DNA from 2 places in the Streptomyces sp. NBC_01433 genome. Region 1 is predicted to be linked to the other one. Evidence: riboswitches for the same ligand, from Rfam matches in the RefSeq annotation. Region 1 holds a riboswitch; the other holds the start of a gene.

Region 1 (6,982 bases):
GCCGGTCCGCACGTGCCGCATGAGAGCTTCCACGCTGCGTCGCGGTCGCCGCCCGCCGCGCGATGAACGCCGCAGTTGCCGCGGTGGTCCGGGAACACCCGTCTCGCGTTCAGCTTCGCGCTGGCGGAGAAGAAGCCGGTGCACCAACTGTGGCGCGACGGAGGCGACGCCCTGGTCGAACAGGGACCCCGGAGACGACGGCCCGGAAGAAGATCGGCTGGTGATGTGCCCGGCTTCAAGAGAGCCATGGGTCGTCTGCCCCCTGTCCGGGCCCGGCGGTGTAAACGCCGCCGGGCCCGGACGTAGTCTGATCAACCCTTCACACAGAATCCGAGGAATCCACTCATGTTGCGCTATTGGCTCGCGACCGTGCGTCGCACCGCCGTGGCCGCCGCCTCGCTCGCCGTTGTCATTGCGGCGGCCATGGCCGGTGTACTGATATCGGAGGACGCGAACGCCTGGTCGGCCGCGCTGCTCCAAGGGGCGCTCGCCGGCCTCCTGGTCGGCGTCGTCCTGGCCGTCGTGATCGCCACGTCGAACACGTGGCGTGCCTGGCGTACGGCCTCGCGTCATGGTCTGACGCTGGCCGCCGAGGCCGCGGCTGTGTCCTGCACCGCCGAGTTCCGAACACCAGTGCCCGCCGGCACCACCGCCTACCAGCTCACCGACAGTGTGCTGCACGCCCTCAAGAAGGTGCCGTTCCCCCGGATCGATGAGGTCACGGAGTTCACGCACGGCAAGCTCACCCTCGTCTGCGCGAGTTCGCTCGCCAGTCCGGTGAGGCTGCACATCTCCATCGAGACAGACCGGGACACCGCGACGGTGACCATGGACGCCCGCCCTGTGACCACATGGAAGCGTCTTGACGGCGGCGCCAGCTGGAGCGTCCTCACAGCTTCCACACCGCATGTCAGAGATGCCATCCATGATGAAGCGGGCGGCACGAGCACAACCTGAGCGCGGTCGACAACGGCCTTCTTGACCTCGGCTATTCAGGTCGTGGGTGGTCGGGGGATCTGTCGGTCAGCCGGCCGAGCGGGGCAGGGGCAGGGGCCGCGAGTCGGTGGAAGGCGGTGACGAGCTCGTGTCGCCAGGGCCAGGCGGCAGCTATCCGCAAGCACAGACGGCAGCCGTCGGCGGCCTGCGACCGACGGGACTTGCCTAGGGTCCGGGTCGTCGCATGAAAGAAGCACTCCTCAGGTGAAGAGACGTATCGGGTCCTATCCGTGTGTCCGCATCGAGGACATCGACACTCTCGCCGCGGCCGGGGCCGTGGCCCTGACCGCGGTCCGCTCGGCACGGGCCGAAGTACGCGAGCGTCTGTGGACGTTGGCCAGGGACGCGGCGCCGGATGTGGGCGGCCAGGTGATCGTGGACCTGGACGGAGTACTGGTCCTGGCCCACTCCGACAAGCAGGACGCGGCCGCGACCTGGAAGAAGTCGTTCGGACACCACCCTCTGATGGGCTTCGTCGACCACGGAAGCAATGGCACCGGCGAGCCAGTGGCAGTCCTGTTGCGGCCCGGGAACGCGGGCTCCAACGCCGCCGCCGACCACATCACCGCCACGCGGCTCACCCTGGCCCGGCTCCCCAAGCGCCACCGGCGCGGCCGGTCGACACTGGTCCGTAGCGATTCCGCGGCGGTACCCATGGATTTCTCGCCCGGGTTACGCAACGGGGCCGGTGGCTGTCGTACTCGGTCTCAATGACCATCACCGAGCAGATCCATCAGGCCGTGCTGAAGGTCCCGGGCTTCGCCTGGGACCCGGCGGCCGAGCCGGACGGCGAGATCCGCGAGGGCGCCTGGGCCGCCGAACTCAACGGCGACGTCCTCCAGGGCTGTCCGAAGGGCATGCGGCTGATCGTCCGCGAGAAACGCCCCCACCCCGGAGCACAGTTGAGGTTCACCGATGCCGACGGCCCTGCGGCTCACCGCGTTCGCCACCAACACCACCGACGTCCCGATCGCCGCCTCGAACTGCGACACCGTCAAGCGAGTGGCCGCCCGCCATGGTTCCCGCGGTCGTGCGACGAGATCGGCCTGGGCTGCTTGGTTCCTCGGCGGGCGGGAAGCCGGCCCCGGCTGCTACGTCAAGACGCGCCCCACCCGGATGCCGAGCACATCCTCACACTCATGGCCCAAGGCGCCCTCGCCGGGAGGAGATCCCAACGGTGGCGTTCCTCTTTGACGGTCCGTGAGCTGTCTGGCCGACGGCCTCGGACCCGCTGGTACAGGGTCCGGAAACGGGCACTCATACGGATGCCCACGCCTGACTGTTCAGGCGGTCCGGTCGCCGGTGCGTCCTGGGGCCGGTCGAGGCGTACGTGGACGGCGCGGGCGTGACCGGTCAGTTGCAGGGCGATCTGTTCGTAGTCGTGCGGGGCGAGGGTGGCGGGGTCGGCCCAGGACACGACGGCGGCGACCAGGCATTCGAAGGGGACGCGTCCCAGGGGCAATTGCGCTCCGAGGAACCCGTACGGTCCTCAGGGCGTTGCGGCCGCCACCCGTGGGTCCTGGGTCGGGCCGCGGGTGGGAGATCGCCGACCAGATCTCCCACCTGTACTCCCGGTTCCCCGAGCACTTCGGCCCCCTCGCCGGTCGTTCGGGTCCATCGTGGGGCGGCCCGCCTCCGCGATGCGTACCCATGTCGGAGCGGATCCGGTGGTCCATCACATGCCCGGCAGCGCGTCCCGCCCGCACGGCGCCCTGTACACCGTGCAGCGGCTGCGCGAGAAGGGGGTGCGGCACTACGGCTGGGACCCGGCGCACTGGAAAGACCGCACGTTCGCGAAGTGGACGAAGAAAGGCGTGGTCGTCCAGCTCAACGGCCTGCTCAGGCAGTTCTTACGGCAGAGGGAAGGCCGGGACGCCGAACCGTCGGCCTGCGTGATCGACGCTCAGAGCATCAAGACCGCCACCAACGTCCCGGCCTCCACGCAGGGCGCCGACGCCGGAAAGAATGAAGATCGCGAGATACCCACCTTCGATAAACAGCCAAAAACTCCCCTGACTTGGGACTTTTAGTCGATCACCAGGATCGGACTCCATCCGAACATTCTGTACGTCCTGTACATTTTTTACAGGCATGCGGCAGCTGAAGCGCGCATGCGGACCGAGGCCTGCGCAGATCCCAGGAGAGGCACCGCGATGATCCGACCTGCCGCCCGTTATGTCCTGCCCGAGTTCACCGAGCGCACCGCGACCGGGACCCGGACTCTCGACCCGTACTCCAAGCTGCTCTCCGAGCGGATCATCTTCCTCGGCACCCCGGTGGACGACACCGCGGCCACCGACCTGATCGCCCAGTTCATGTATCTGGAATACGCCGAACCGGACCGGCCCGTCTCGCTGTACATCAACTCTCCCGGCGGATCGTTCAGCGCCATGGCCGCGATCTACGACACGATGCAGTACCTGGCCTGCGACGTGGAGACCTTCTGCCTCGGCCAGGCCCACTCCAGCGCGGCCGTGCTGCTGGCGGCAGGGGCACCGGGCCGCCGACATGCCCTGCCCGGCGCCCGGGTAGTCATCCGTCAGCCCATGCTGAACGAACCGGTGCAGGGCCAGCCGTCCGATCTCGAAATCGAAGCACGCGAGTTGATGCGGGTACGCGAGATGCTCGCGGCCATGCTGGTCCGTCACACGGGCCGGTCCACCGAGCAGATCACCGCCGACATCGAGCGCGACACCATCCTCGACGCACGGGCCGCGAAGGCGTACGGGCTGGTCGACCACGTCGTGGAGAACCGCAACCCGCCCCGGCCGCCGCACCCCGCGAGGTGAACCGACGATGCTGCCACCCGAATTCCCACCGCTCCCCGCCCTGACCCGCGCCGAAGGGGAGTTCATCGACCGCTACCTGGAAGTCCTCGACCAGCTGGGACGGATCAACCCGGCCCGCGGCAGCGACACCTACGGCGCCCTCCGCGCCGCCCAGGCACTGGCCTCCCGGGCCGCGGCACTGCGCGACGCGCTGGCGCTGATGCACGAGCGGGGCGAAGCGCAGATCCACGCGACCACCCTGGCACGGGCGCTGCGCCTGCTCGACGGGGAACGGCGCGCGGGCCGGGTCACGGTACCCCCGCCACCGGCGGGTTGACCCGCCCCCTGCCTCACACCCCGGTCCCAGCTCTCACACCCCGACCCCGGCCCTGGCCCCTGCCGCTCCCCGCGGCTGAGGCCGGGGTCGGGGTCGGGGCGTGAGAGGAGTCCGTGAGGGGAGTCGGGGCCGAGGTCGGGGCGTGAGGGAGTCGGAGCCGGGGCCTGCCGCGCCGCGCCGACACGCCCGGTCAATTGATCAATTTTCCTCGCTCGTTCGGCGTAGCCAGTCCCCCTCACGAGGGACACCCCAACTTGCGCTCAGCGCGTGGACGGTACTCGGAATATGTCCTTCCGTCGCTGGTACGAGACTGGTCGGGCAGCGCCGCCGAGGGCTCGAATCCGCCCCGTCCACCCGAACGGATCAGTCGTGATGAGCCTCACAAATCACTGTTTCGCCTCGGAAATCCGGCACTTCGTGAGTCAAGATCCCTGGGACGACAAGCCCCCGCCACCGCGGCGGGGCGGTCCGGGCGGACGCCGAGTCCTGCCGCTGCCCGGATGACTGGTCGACAGAAGTGGATCGGCAGGAGTGGAGGACCCGAGCACAACGGGTCGACCGGGCAACCGGTCGCCCCTCGGGGTGAAGCCGCCAAGTGCGGCCGGGCAACTTCGCCAGCCCGAACCCGACAGGTCATCCTTCACAGGCGGCTGACGAAGGGTTGCGCATGACTGCGCAGGTACATGTCCCGTCTCTGCTTGCCCGGGTCGGTACGGCCTCGGTTCTCACTCTCGCCGTCGGCAGCACCATGCTGGCGCCGGGTCTGGTGACCGATGCCGAGGCCGCCACTCACTCGACGAAGGCGCTCAAGATCGCCGCCTCGAAGAAGGGATCGCCCTACAAGTACGGAGCATCCGGCCCCCGCCGGTTCGACTGCTCGGGGCTGACTCTCTACTCGTTCAAGAAGGCGGGCAAGAAGCTCCCCCGCACGGCCCAGCAGCAGTACAACAAGACCCGCCACATCTCCTCCTCGAAGCGGAAGAAGGGCGATCTGGTCTTCTTCCACTCCGGCCGAAGCGTGTACCACGTGGGCATCTACGCGGGTAAGGGGAAGATCTGGCACTCCCCCAAGACCGGGTCGCTGGTCCGCCTGGAGAAGATCTGGTCGAACAGCGTCTGGTACGGACGGGTCCGCTGATCCCCGGCCGGAACCGCTTCAGCGCAGCAGTGGTCCGGTCACCAGCGCGAGCCCCAGTGCGGTGAGCGCCGCGCCGCTGCCGCCCTCGATCGCACGGGCGGTACGCGGCCGGCGCAGCCACCGGCCCAACCGGTCCACCAGCAGGGCCACGGCCGGGAACCAGACGAGCGCCAGCACCACGACGACAGCGGCGAGCAGCAGGGTCCTGGGCAACGGCGGCTGCCCGTCGGGGACGAACTGGGGCAGCAGGCTGAGGAAGAGCACCGGCGCCTTGGGGTTCAGCGCGTTGGTCAGGAAGCCCTGGCGCAGTGAGCGGCCGAGCTCCTTCGGCGCGGGGCCCGGCGCCTGTGCCGGTACCCCGTCGGTCGCCGCGGGCCGTCGCCGTACCGCGTACAGGGCGCTCAGACCGAGATAGAGCACATACGCCCCGCCGAGCAGCTGGACGGTGCGGAAGAGCACGGGCATCGTCACCAGCACCGCGGCCAGCCCCGCCACGGCCAGCGCGGTGTGCACCAGCAGTCCCCCGGCGACTCCCAGGGCGGTGGCCACCCCGGCACGGCGTGAGGCCAGCGCGTTGCGTACGACGACGGTGAAGTCGGCGCCGGGCAGCGCGACCATGCCTGCGGCGACTCCCGTGAAGGCGAGCAATTGTGCGTCCATGCGTACACCCTGGCCCGAAGTAGCCTTTAGCGTGTACTTGCAATCTTCTGGGTCTGCCAAAAGGAACGCTTAATGTACGACCCGACACGGCTCGCGGCGCTGGTGGCGGTCGCCGAGGCCGGATCGATCACTCGGGCCGCGGCCCGCCTGGGCTACACCGCGCCCGCCCTCTCCCAGCAGCTGGCCAAGCTGGAGCGCGAGGCCGGTGCGGCGCTCCTGGTACGCCACCATCGTGGCGCCCGGCTCACGTCCGCCGGTGAGCTACTGGCGGGCCGGGCCAGACGGGTCCTGGACGAGCTTGACCAGGCGCGGCACGAGCTGGCCCAGCTCGCGGGGCTCTCCGGCGGGCGGCTGCGGGTCGGCACGTTCACCACGGCCGGAATCCATCTGCTGCCGCCTGTCCTGAGCGCGTTCCGGCGCGCCCACCCCGATGTCGAGCTGGCGGTGACCGACTACGAGCCGCCCGGCACGGTCGCGGCGGTGGCCGCCGGGGAGGTCGATCTCGCCCTGACCCACACGTACGAACCGGCGGCCGCCGATCCGCCTCCCGCAGGCGTCACCATCGAGCCTCTGCTGGTCGAGGAGCTGGTCCTGATCACCGCGGTCGGCCACATGCTGTCCGAGGGCACGGGCCGGCTGCCCGTCGCGGAGCTGGCGGGCCGGCCGCTGATCAGCAGCGCACCCACGCATCCGCCCCGGCGCGGGGTGGAGCGAGCTCTGGCGGAGGCCGGGGCCAGCCCTGCCGTGGTGTGCGAGTCGCCCGGCTACGCCCTGGTGTGCGCGTTGGTGAGCGCGGGGCTCGGGGTGGCCGTGGTGCCGGAGATGGTCGCCGCCATGTCCCCGACCCCGCTGTCGGTGCGACGGCTGGAGCCCGCGGCCTTCCGGCGGACGATCTCCGTCGCGCACCGGGGCGACCGGGCGAGCGCCGCGGCGTCGACCCTGATGGCACTGATGCGCAGCGGTTTCGGCCGCGGTGCCGCGGCGCGTTAGGACGGCGGCGACCGGCCGGGGTCAGCCCTGGACCGGGAGCGTCCAGGGCAGGGCGATCCAGACGGTCTTGCCGCCCTCCGCGGTGGGAGTGAC
Region 2 (6,982 bases), on a different contig from region 1:
TGATCGACAGATAGAACGAGGCGTACGTCTCGATGCCGGTGGGCAGCGGTGCGACCTCGGCGAACGCTCCCCCGGCGGCCCAGTTGTCGATGCCGCCGGTGGGAATGGCCGACTGGACCTTGCCCGTCGAGTCCCACATGTGGTTGGCGCGGCCGCACATGACGTTGCCGTTGTCGCCCCAGCCCTTGCCGATCTCGCCGTTCAGCCGGGGCAGCGCTCCGGTGGCCTTCAGCGCGACCAGCAGTTTGCTGGTGCCGACGCTGCCCGCGGCGAAGAACACCTTGTCCGCGGTCACGGACTTGGTCTCGGCGGTGTTGCCCGAGGTGTCGATCCGGTCGATGAGGACGGTGTAACCGCCGGTGGCCGCGGGGGCGACCGAGGTGACCTTGTGCAGCGGGGAGATGGTGACCCTGCCGGTGGCCCTGACCCGGTCGAGGTAGGTCTTCTGCAGCGACTTCTTGCCGTAGTTGTTCCCGTAGAGGATCTCGCCGTCCAGCGCCGACTTGGGGACGGTTCCGGCCACCTCCTGCTTCATGTAGTCCCAGTCGTACACGGCGGGCACGAAGACGAACGGAAAACCGGACCGCTCCGCGTGCTTGCGGCCGACCCGGGCGTATCGGTAGCAGTCGGCGGTGTCGAACCAGGCCGGGTCGATGGTGCCGACCCCGAGCCCGGCGTTGGCGCGCGGGTAGTACGTGCCGTACATCTCGTCGGCGTTCACCGAAGGGAGGATGGCGCCGAAGTTCTCCCGCCTGGGCGTGACCGCCATACCGCCGTTGACCAGCGAACCGCCACCGACACCGCGGCCCTGGTAGACCGTGATGCCGGCGAACTCCTCGGCGTCCAGGATCCCGGTGTATCGCGGGACGTTCCTGTCGATCGGGAAGCCGAGGAAGTTGCTGAGCGGCTGCTTCGTCTTGGTGCGCAGCCAGTAGGAACGGTAGTCCGGGCTCGTCGTGTTGGCGAAGATCCTGCCGTCCGGGCCCGGGGTGTCCCAGGCCATCCCCATCTCGATCATGTGCACATCGACGCCCGCTTCGGCGAGGCGCAGGGCGGCGACGGAACCGCCGTACCCGGTGCCGATCACCAGGACCGGCACATGGACGCCGGGGTCGATCGGAGCGGGCACGGCCGCGGTCGCCGCCCGCGCCGCGGCCGGGTGTCCAGTAAGGGCCACGGCTCCGAGAAGAGAACCTGTTCCTGTGATGAATCTTCGGCGCGAGACCCTCTTGGATCCCGCATTCTGCATGGTAGCGTCACTCATGTGACTTCCCTCACTCTCGACAGAGTGCAACAGGTTCTACTGTCGATCGCGTGGTAAGTCACTACATACCTGTAGGTAACTTGCACCGGATGCCCGGCATGATCCGCAATCGCCGATGGGCGGTGAAGGGGCCTGAAGCCCCTTCACCGCCCATCGGTTCTTCTCGCTACCGGCACTGCCAGGTATCAGTAGGCCCCGAACACGTTGTCGATCGAGCCGTACTTGTCGGCGGCGTAGTTGCACGCGGCGGTGATGTTGGCGACCGGGTCGAGGCTGTCCATCGACGTACCGGGCACGTGGTACGCCTGGAAGGTCGGGTCGATGACCTGGAGGAGTCCCTTGGACGGGATTCCGGCGGCGGCGTTCGAGTCCCAGTTGTTGACGACCTGCGGGTTGCCCGACGACTCGCGCATGATGTTGCGGTGGATGCCGTCGTAGCTGCCGGGGATGCCGTGCTGGGCCATGACGGCCAGCGACTCCTTGATCCAGCCGTCGAGATCGTCCGTGTACGTCGCGGGCTGCTCGGCGGGGACGGTGGTGGTGTCGGCGTCGGTCGTGACGTCGGCGACGCCGTTCGCGGTGCCGGTGGCGTCGTTCGCCTCGGTCGTGGCGGCGGTGCCGGTGGCACCCTTCGCGGCCTGCGGCGCGGCGGTCCGCTCGGAGCGGTCGGCACGGTCGCCACCCGCACCCCGGTCCGACGACACGTCAGAGGACTTGGACCCGGCTTGGGACGTGGCGCCGACCGACAGCTTCAGACCGGGGTGAATCAGGTCGGGGTTGCCACCGACGGCGTCCCGGTTGTCCTCGTACAGCTTCTGCCAGCCGCCACCGAGGGAATAGGCACGGGCGATCTTGGAAAGGGAATCACCCGCGATCACGGAATGAGTCGTGACCGTGCCCTTACCGACGGCAATTTCCTTGGCGGATACGGCAGTAGGAGCCTTTTCGGCGGCGGCGGATTGCGCGGGCGCCGCCGAGGCGACGGTCGCACCGGCCAGCGGAAGTACGAGTGCGGCTCCGCCCGCGCCCACGGCGATGATGCCGCGGGTCAGCGAAGTGGCCTTGAAACGACGGTGCTTACCCATTGAGGGCATGGTGAATTCCTCTCCGTCGCCTACGAGGTGAGCTGTCGGGTTCAGGCTGGAGTTGCCTGGTCGCACGCGAATGCGACTTCACCCCGAGCCGAGCCGGATACCGGATCGGCGGCTTACCTGGGTCCCCCGCTCCTGCCGTACGTAAGTAGGTCCGATTGCCGGACGGCGGCAGGATTAGGCGTTCCATCCGGATTGACGGTGACCGTAGGCGAGAAAGGCCGAGCAGAACAAGCCCCGAATTCTTGATCGCAATTCTTCCGCAAGATCAATTCATGGAAATGCCCGTCAGCAATCCCACAGCGCGAAGTCAAATTTCCCGGCACAGAAGGGAACCGGGCGACGCGTCACGCCGTCAGGGGTCCGGAACGTGACTCTCGCCACTGAGTCCGAAAAGGTCGTTTTGCTCCACGCCTCGAAGATCACATATCGCCCGGACGGCCCTCCCGAGCGAAAAGCCCAATTCTGGAAAATCGCCCATATTGCCGAATTCGGGCATCTTGGGGCGGGCTGATGGGCTTCACACGACCCCGGCCCGAGGTCCGGCCGGGGCAGGGCTTAACGTGTGCGGTGGAGACTGGTAAGCCAAGCCTTACTTCCGCGGCTTGCCACCCCCTGCCCGCGTCGCCCGCCCTAAGGAACAACACGCCATGACACGCCCCGTCCGCGTCGCCATCGTCGGAGCCGGTCCCGCCGGGATCTACGCAGCGGACGCGCTGCTCAAATCCGAAGCCGCACAGGACCCGGGCGTATCGATCGACCTGTTCGAGCGCATGCCCGCCCCCTTCGGCCTGATCCGCTACGGCGTGGCCCCGGACCACCCGCGGATCAAGGGCATCGTCAAGGCGCTCCACCAGGTACTGGACAAGCCTCAGCTGCGGCTGTTCGGCAACGTCGACTACCCCCATGACATCGGGCTGGACGAGCTGCGGTCCTTCTACGACGCCGTGATCTTCTCCACCGGCGCCGACGCCGACCGCGCGCTCGGCCTCCCCGGGATCGAGCTGGACGGCTCCTACGGAGCGGCCGACTTCGTCTCCTGGTACGACGGGCACCCCGAGGTACCCCGCGGCTGGCCGCTGACGGCGGAGAAGGTCGCCGTACTGGGCGTCGGGAACGTCGCCCTGGACGTGGCGCGCATACTCGCCAAGAAGGCCGACGAGCTGCTGCCGACGGAGATCCCGGCCAACGTGTACGAGGGCCTCAAGGCCAACAAGGCACTCGAAGTGCATGTCTTCGGCCGCCGCGGTCCGGCCCAGGCGAAGTTCAGCCCGATGGAACTGCGGGAGCTGGACCACTCGCCCAACATCGAGGTCATCGTCAATCCCGAGGACATCGACTACGACGCGGGGTCCATCGAGACCCGGCGGGGCAACAAGCAGGCCAACATGGTCGCCTCCACGCTGGAGAACTGGGCGATCCGCGACGTCGGCGACCGGCCGCACAAGCTCTTCCTGCACTTCTTCGAGTCGCCGGTCGAGGTCCTGGGCGAGGACGGCCGCGTGGCGGGTCTGCGGACCGAGCGGACCGAGCTGGACGGCACGGGCAATGTCCGGGGCACCGGCGAGTTCACCGACTGGGACGTGCAGAGCGTCTACCGCGCGGTCGGCTACTACTCGCAGGAGCTCGCGAAGCTCCCCTTCGACGTGTCCTCCGGCACCGTCCCGCACGCCGCCGGACGCGTCATCGCCGGTGAGGAGCCGATGACGTCCGTGTACGTCACCGGCTGGATCAAGCGTGGTCCGATCGGCCTGATCGGGCACACCAAGGGTGACGCCAACGAGACGGTCGCCTGCCTGCTGGAGGACCGCGCCGAGGGCCGGCTGCCCGCCCCGGCGCAGCCGGATCCGGACGCCGTCGTCGCCTTCCTCGACGAGCGCGGTGTCCGCTACACCACCCGTGAGGGCTGGCACCGCCTGGACGCGCACGAGCAGGCGCTGGGTGCGGCCGAGGGCCGCGAGCGGATCAAGGTCGTGGACCGCTCCGCGATGCTGGACGCGTCCGGCGCTTCCGATACGTCGGGTACGTCGGATGCTTCCGGTACTTCCGGTACTTCCGGTACGGCGGACGCTCCCGCCGTTTCCTGACCGGTCGGCTCCGCACCCCTGGACGGTGGCGGCTCAGTCCGCCGCCGTCCAGCGGGAGGCGAGCAGCAGCGCGATGTCGTCGGGCCGGTCGTCGGCCTGCCCGGCCTCCTCGATCACTCGGTCCGCGATGTCGCCGAGCGACGCCGAGCCGAGCGCGGCGATGCCGCTCCGCAGTCGCTCGATGCCCTCGTCGATGTCGGTCCCCGCGCGCTCGATGAGCCCGTCGGTGAACAGGGCCAGCATCGCCCCGGGGTCGAGCCGGAATTCGGTGACCGGGTAGACCGCCTCGCTGTCGATGCCGAGGACGACACCTCCGACGAGGTCCAGGACCTCCGTCGTGCCGTCGGGATGGCGCAGCACGGGCTGCGGATGCCCCGCCCGCACCGCCTGGACGACACCGGTGACGGGGTCGAGGACGACGTAGCAGCAACTGGCGAACTGGCCGGGGTCGAGATCGATGAGCAGCCTGTTGGTACCGCTCATCACCTCCTGCGGATCACGTGCGCCGAGGGCGAAGGCGCGTACGGCGCTGCGCAGTTGACCCATGGTCGCGGCGGCTGCCACACCGTGTCCCTGTACGTCGCCGATGACCAGGGCGAGACCGCGGCCGGTCTCGATGACGTCGTACCAGTCGCCGCCGACATCCATGCCCTGCGTGCCGGAGAGGTACCGGGCGGCCGTGCCGACGCCTTCGATCTCGGGCAGCCGGTGCGGCAGCAGGGCGTCCTGCAGGCCCCGGGCCAGCGCCGCCTCGCTGTCGTACCGCTGGGCCCGCTGGAGGGCCTGTGCGATGAGCCCCGCCAGGGCGGTGAGGACGGTGCGCTCCTCCGGGCTGAAGCCGCGCGGCCGGTCGAAGCCGAGGATGCAGGAGCCGACCAGCCGCCCGGAGGCGATCAGTGGCAGGAAGGCCCGCGCTCCGACGTCGGCGTCCATGGGGATGCCGGGATAGGCCTGCCCCAGGCGCTCCATGGACTCGAAGAAGATGGGGCGGCCGGAGGTGAGGGTCTCCACCCCGGGAATACGGGCGTCGAGACCGACCCCGTCGAATCGGTCGAGGAAGCCCTTGGGGAAGCCGGTCTCCCAGGCCAGATAGAGGTGGCGTTCGCTCAGCAGGTAGATCGCCAGCTGCCTGCCGCCGAAGGCGGGCAGCAGTTCCTCGGTGACGACGGCGGACACCTGGCGGGCGGTGACGGCCTCCGTCAGCGCGATGGCGAGGGCGACCGGCCGGTACAGGGCGGCGGAACGGTCGGCCGGGGAGCCGAGCCCGGTGCCCGGCACGACGACGGACCCGGGCGCGTAGGCCGGCTGTTCCGCGGCGCTGAGCACCACCGTCACCCCGTCGTGGCCGGGGTACATGGAGACGGAGAGCCATTCCTTCGGGGCGCGGCGGGCCAGGAAGTGGACGGCTTCGTCGGAGAGCAGCGCGGCCCGGTGGTGGTCCTCGTAGGCAGGGTGCCCGAACCACGGCAGGGTCTCCCACAGGACGCGTCCCACCAGCTCCGCCCGGGTGCGGCCGAGGAGGTCCTCGGCCAGGTGATTGGCATAGGTGATCCGGCCGAGCCGGTCGAGCGAGAAGATGCCGCGGGGCATCCGTTCGGCCGCCTCCGCGACGACCGGCCCGGCGCCGAGATCCACCACGAAGCCGGTCAGGTGGCTCGCCGCTCCGTCGCCGGTCGGGTGGACCCAGCGTCCCGAGAGTTCCAGCAGGTGCGAGCGGCCGTCGGGTCCCCGCAGCCGCATCCTGCGTACGACGGAGGCGTCCGGCTCGACGGCTTGGCGGGCGAGTGCCCACAGTCCGTACACGTCCTCCGGCACCAGCCGCGCCGCGAGGGCGTCGACGGTGCCCGGGAATTCGGCGGGCGTGGTGCCGAGGATCGCGCACATCTCCTCGTCGGCGGTGACGGCGCCACTGCCGAGTTCCCAGTCGAAGCGGCCGATCCGCAGCGGCGGCGCGATGGCCGCGGGCAACTGGACGGGCAGCGGCTCGCGGTCCCACAGGCACGGTGTGCCGCCGGATCCGAGCTCCTCGAGGCCCTGGCCGAGCCGCCGGGCGATGCGCTGGAGCCGCCCGCTCTCGGCGGGCGCCACCGGCTCCCCCGGTGTGGCGGCGCGCATGACGAACAGGACGCCCGCTCTGCCGCCGCCGGCCATGACCGGGACGTACAGCGAGCCGAAGGGGAACGGCAGCCCTGCCATCAACTGCGGGAAGCGGCGCATCGCCTCCTCCGCGTCCGCGAGGAGCACCGCCCTGCCCGAGCGGTAGGACTCGGACACCGGGAAGGGCCGCTTGACCTGCATACGCCACCAGGGGCGGAACAGCGGACCGGGCAGCCCCGCGAGTACCGCCAGCCGCAGCAGTCCGGGCGTCGACGACCGCAGGTATACGCCGCCGGCGTATCCCCCGGTGGACTCGACCGCGCTCACGGCTGCCTGTGCGAGCACCAGGGAAAGCTCGTCCGGTACTCGGCCGCTGTTCGCCGCCCCGGCCACAGCCCCGCTCTCGTCGGGCGGGGTGTGCCGGGTGGCGCCGTGCCGGGTCA

The links. A riboswitch is a leader RNA that binds a small molecule or an ion and turns the genes downstream of it on or off. The one in region 1 is predicted to bind cyclic di-AMP.
Region 2: it holds a riboswitch for cyclic di-AMP, as region 1 does, so the genes downstream of both, OG413_RS30360 (LysM peptidoglycan-binding domain-containing protein) here and OG413_RS26320 (C40 family peptidase) in region 1, are expected to answer to the same signal.

The regions. Positions count from the first base shown of each region.
Region 1 covers NZ_JAPEPM010000001.1:5,865,887-5,872,868, reverse strand. The annotation lists gene OG413_RS26350 (hypothetical protein) at 346-957, shown strand; partial or broken gene OG413_RS26345 (transposase) at 1,246-1,971, shown strand; partial or broken gene OG413_RS26335 (IS5/IS1182 family transposase) at 2,820-2,960, shown strand; gene OG413_RS26330 (ATP-dependent Clp protease proteolytic subunit) at 3,150-3,785, shown strand; gene OG413_RS26325 (hypothetical protein) at 3,793-4,101, shown strand; cyclic di-AMP (ydaO/yuaA leader) riboswitch at 4,579-4,765, shown strand; gene OG413_RS26320 (C40 family peptidase) at 4,769-5,239, shown strand; gene OG413_RS26315 (LysE family translocator) at 5,258-5,899, opposite strand; gene OG413_RS26310 (LysR family transcriptional regulator) at 5,972-6,889, shown strand; gene OG413_RS26305 (ATP-binding protein) at 6,911-6,982, opposite strand, start outside.
Region 2 covers NZ_JAPEPM010000002.1:631,207-638,188, forward strand. The annotation lists gene OG413_RS30355 (GMC oxidoreductase) at 1-1,264, opposite strand, end outside; gene OG413_RS30360 (LysM peptidoglycan-binding domain-containing protein) at 1,450-2,358, opposite strand; cyclic di-AMP (ydaO/yuaA leader) riboswitch at 2,363-2,549, opposite strand; gene OG413_RS30365 (FAD-dependent oxidoreductase) at 3,006-4,442, shown strand; gene OG413_RS30370 (SpoIIE family protein phosphatase) at 4,476-6,982, opposite strand, start outside.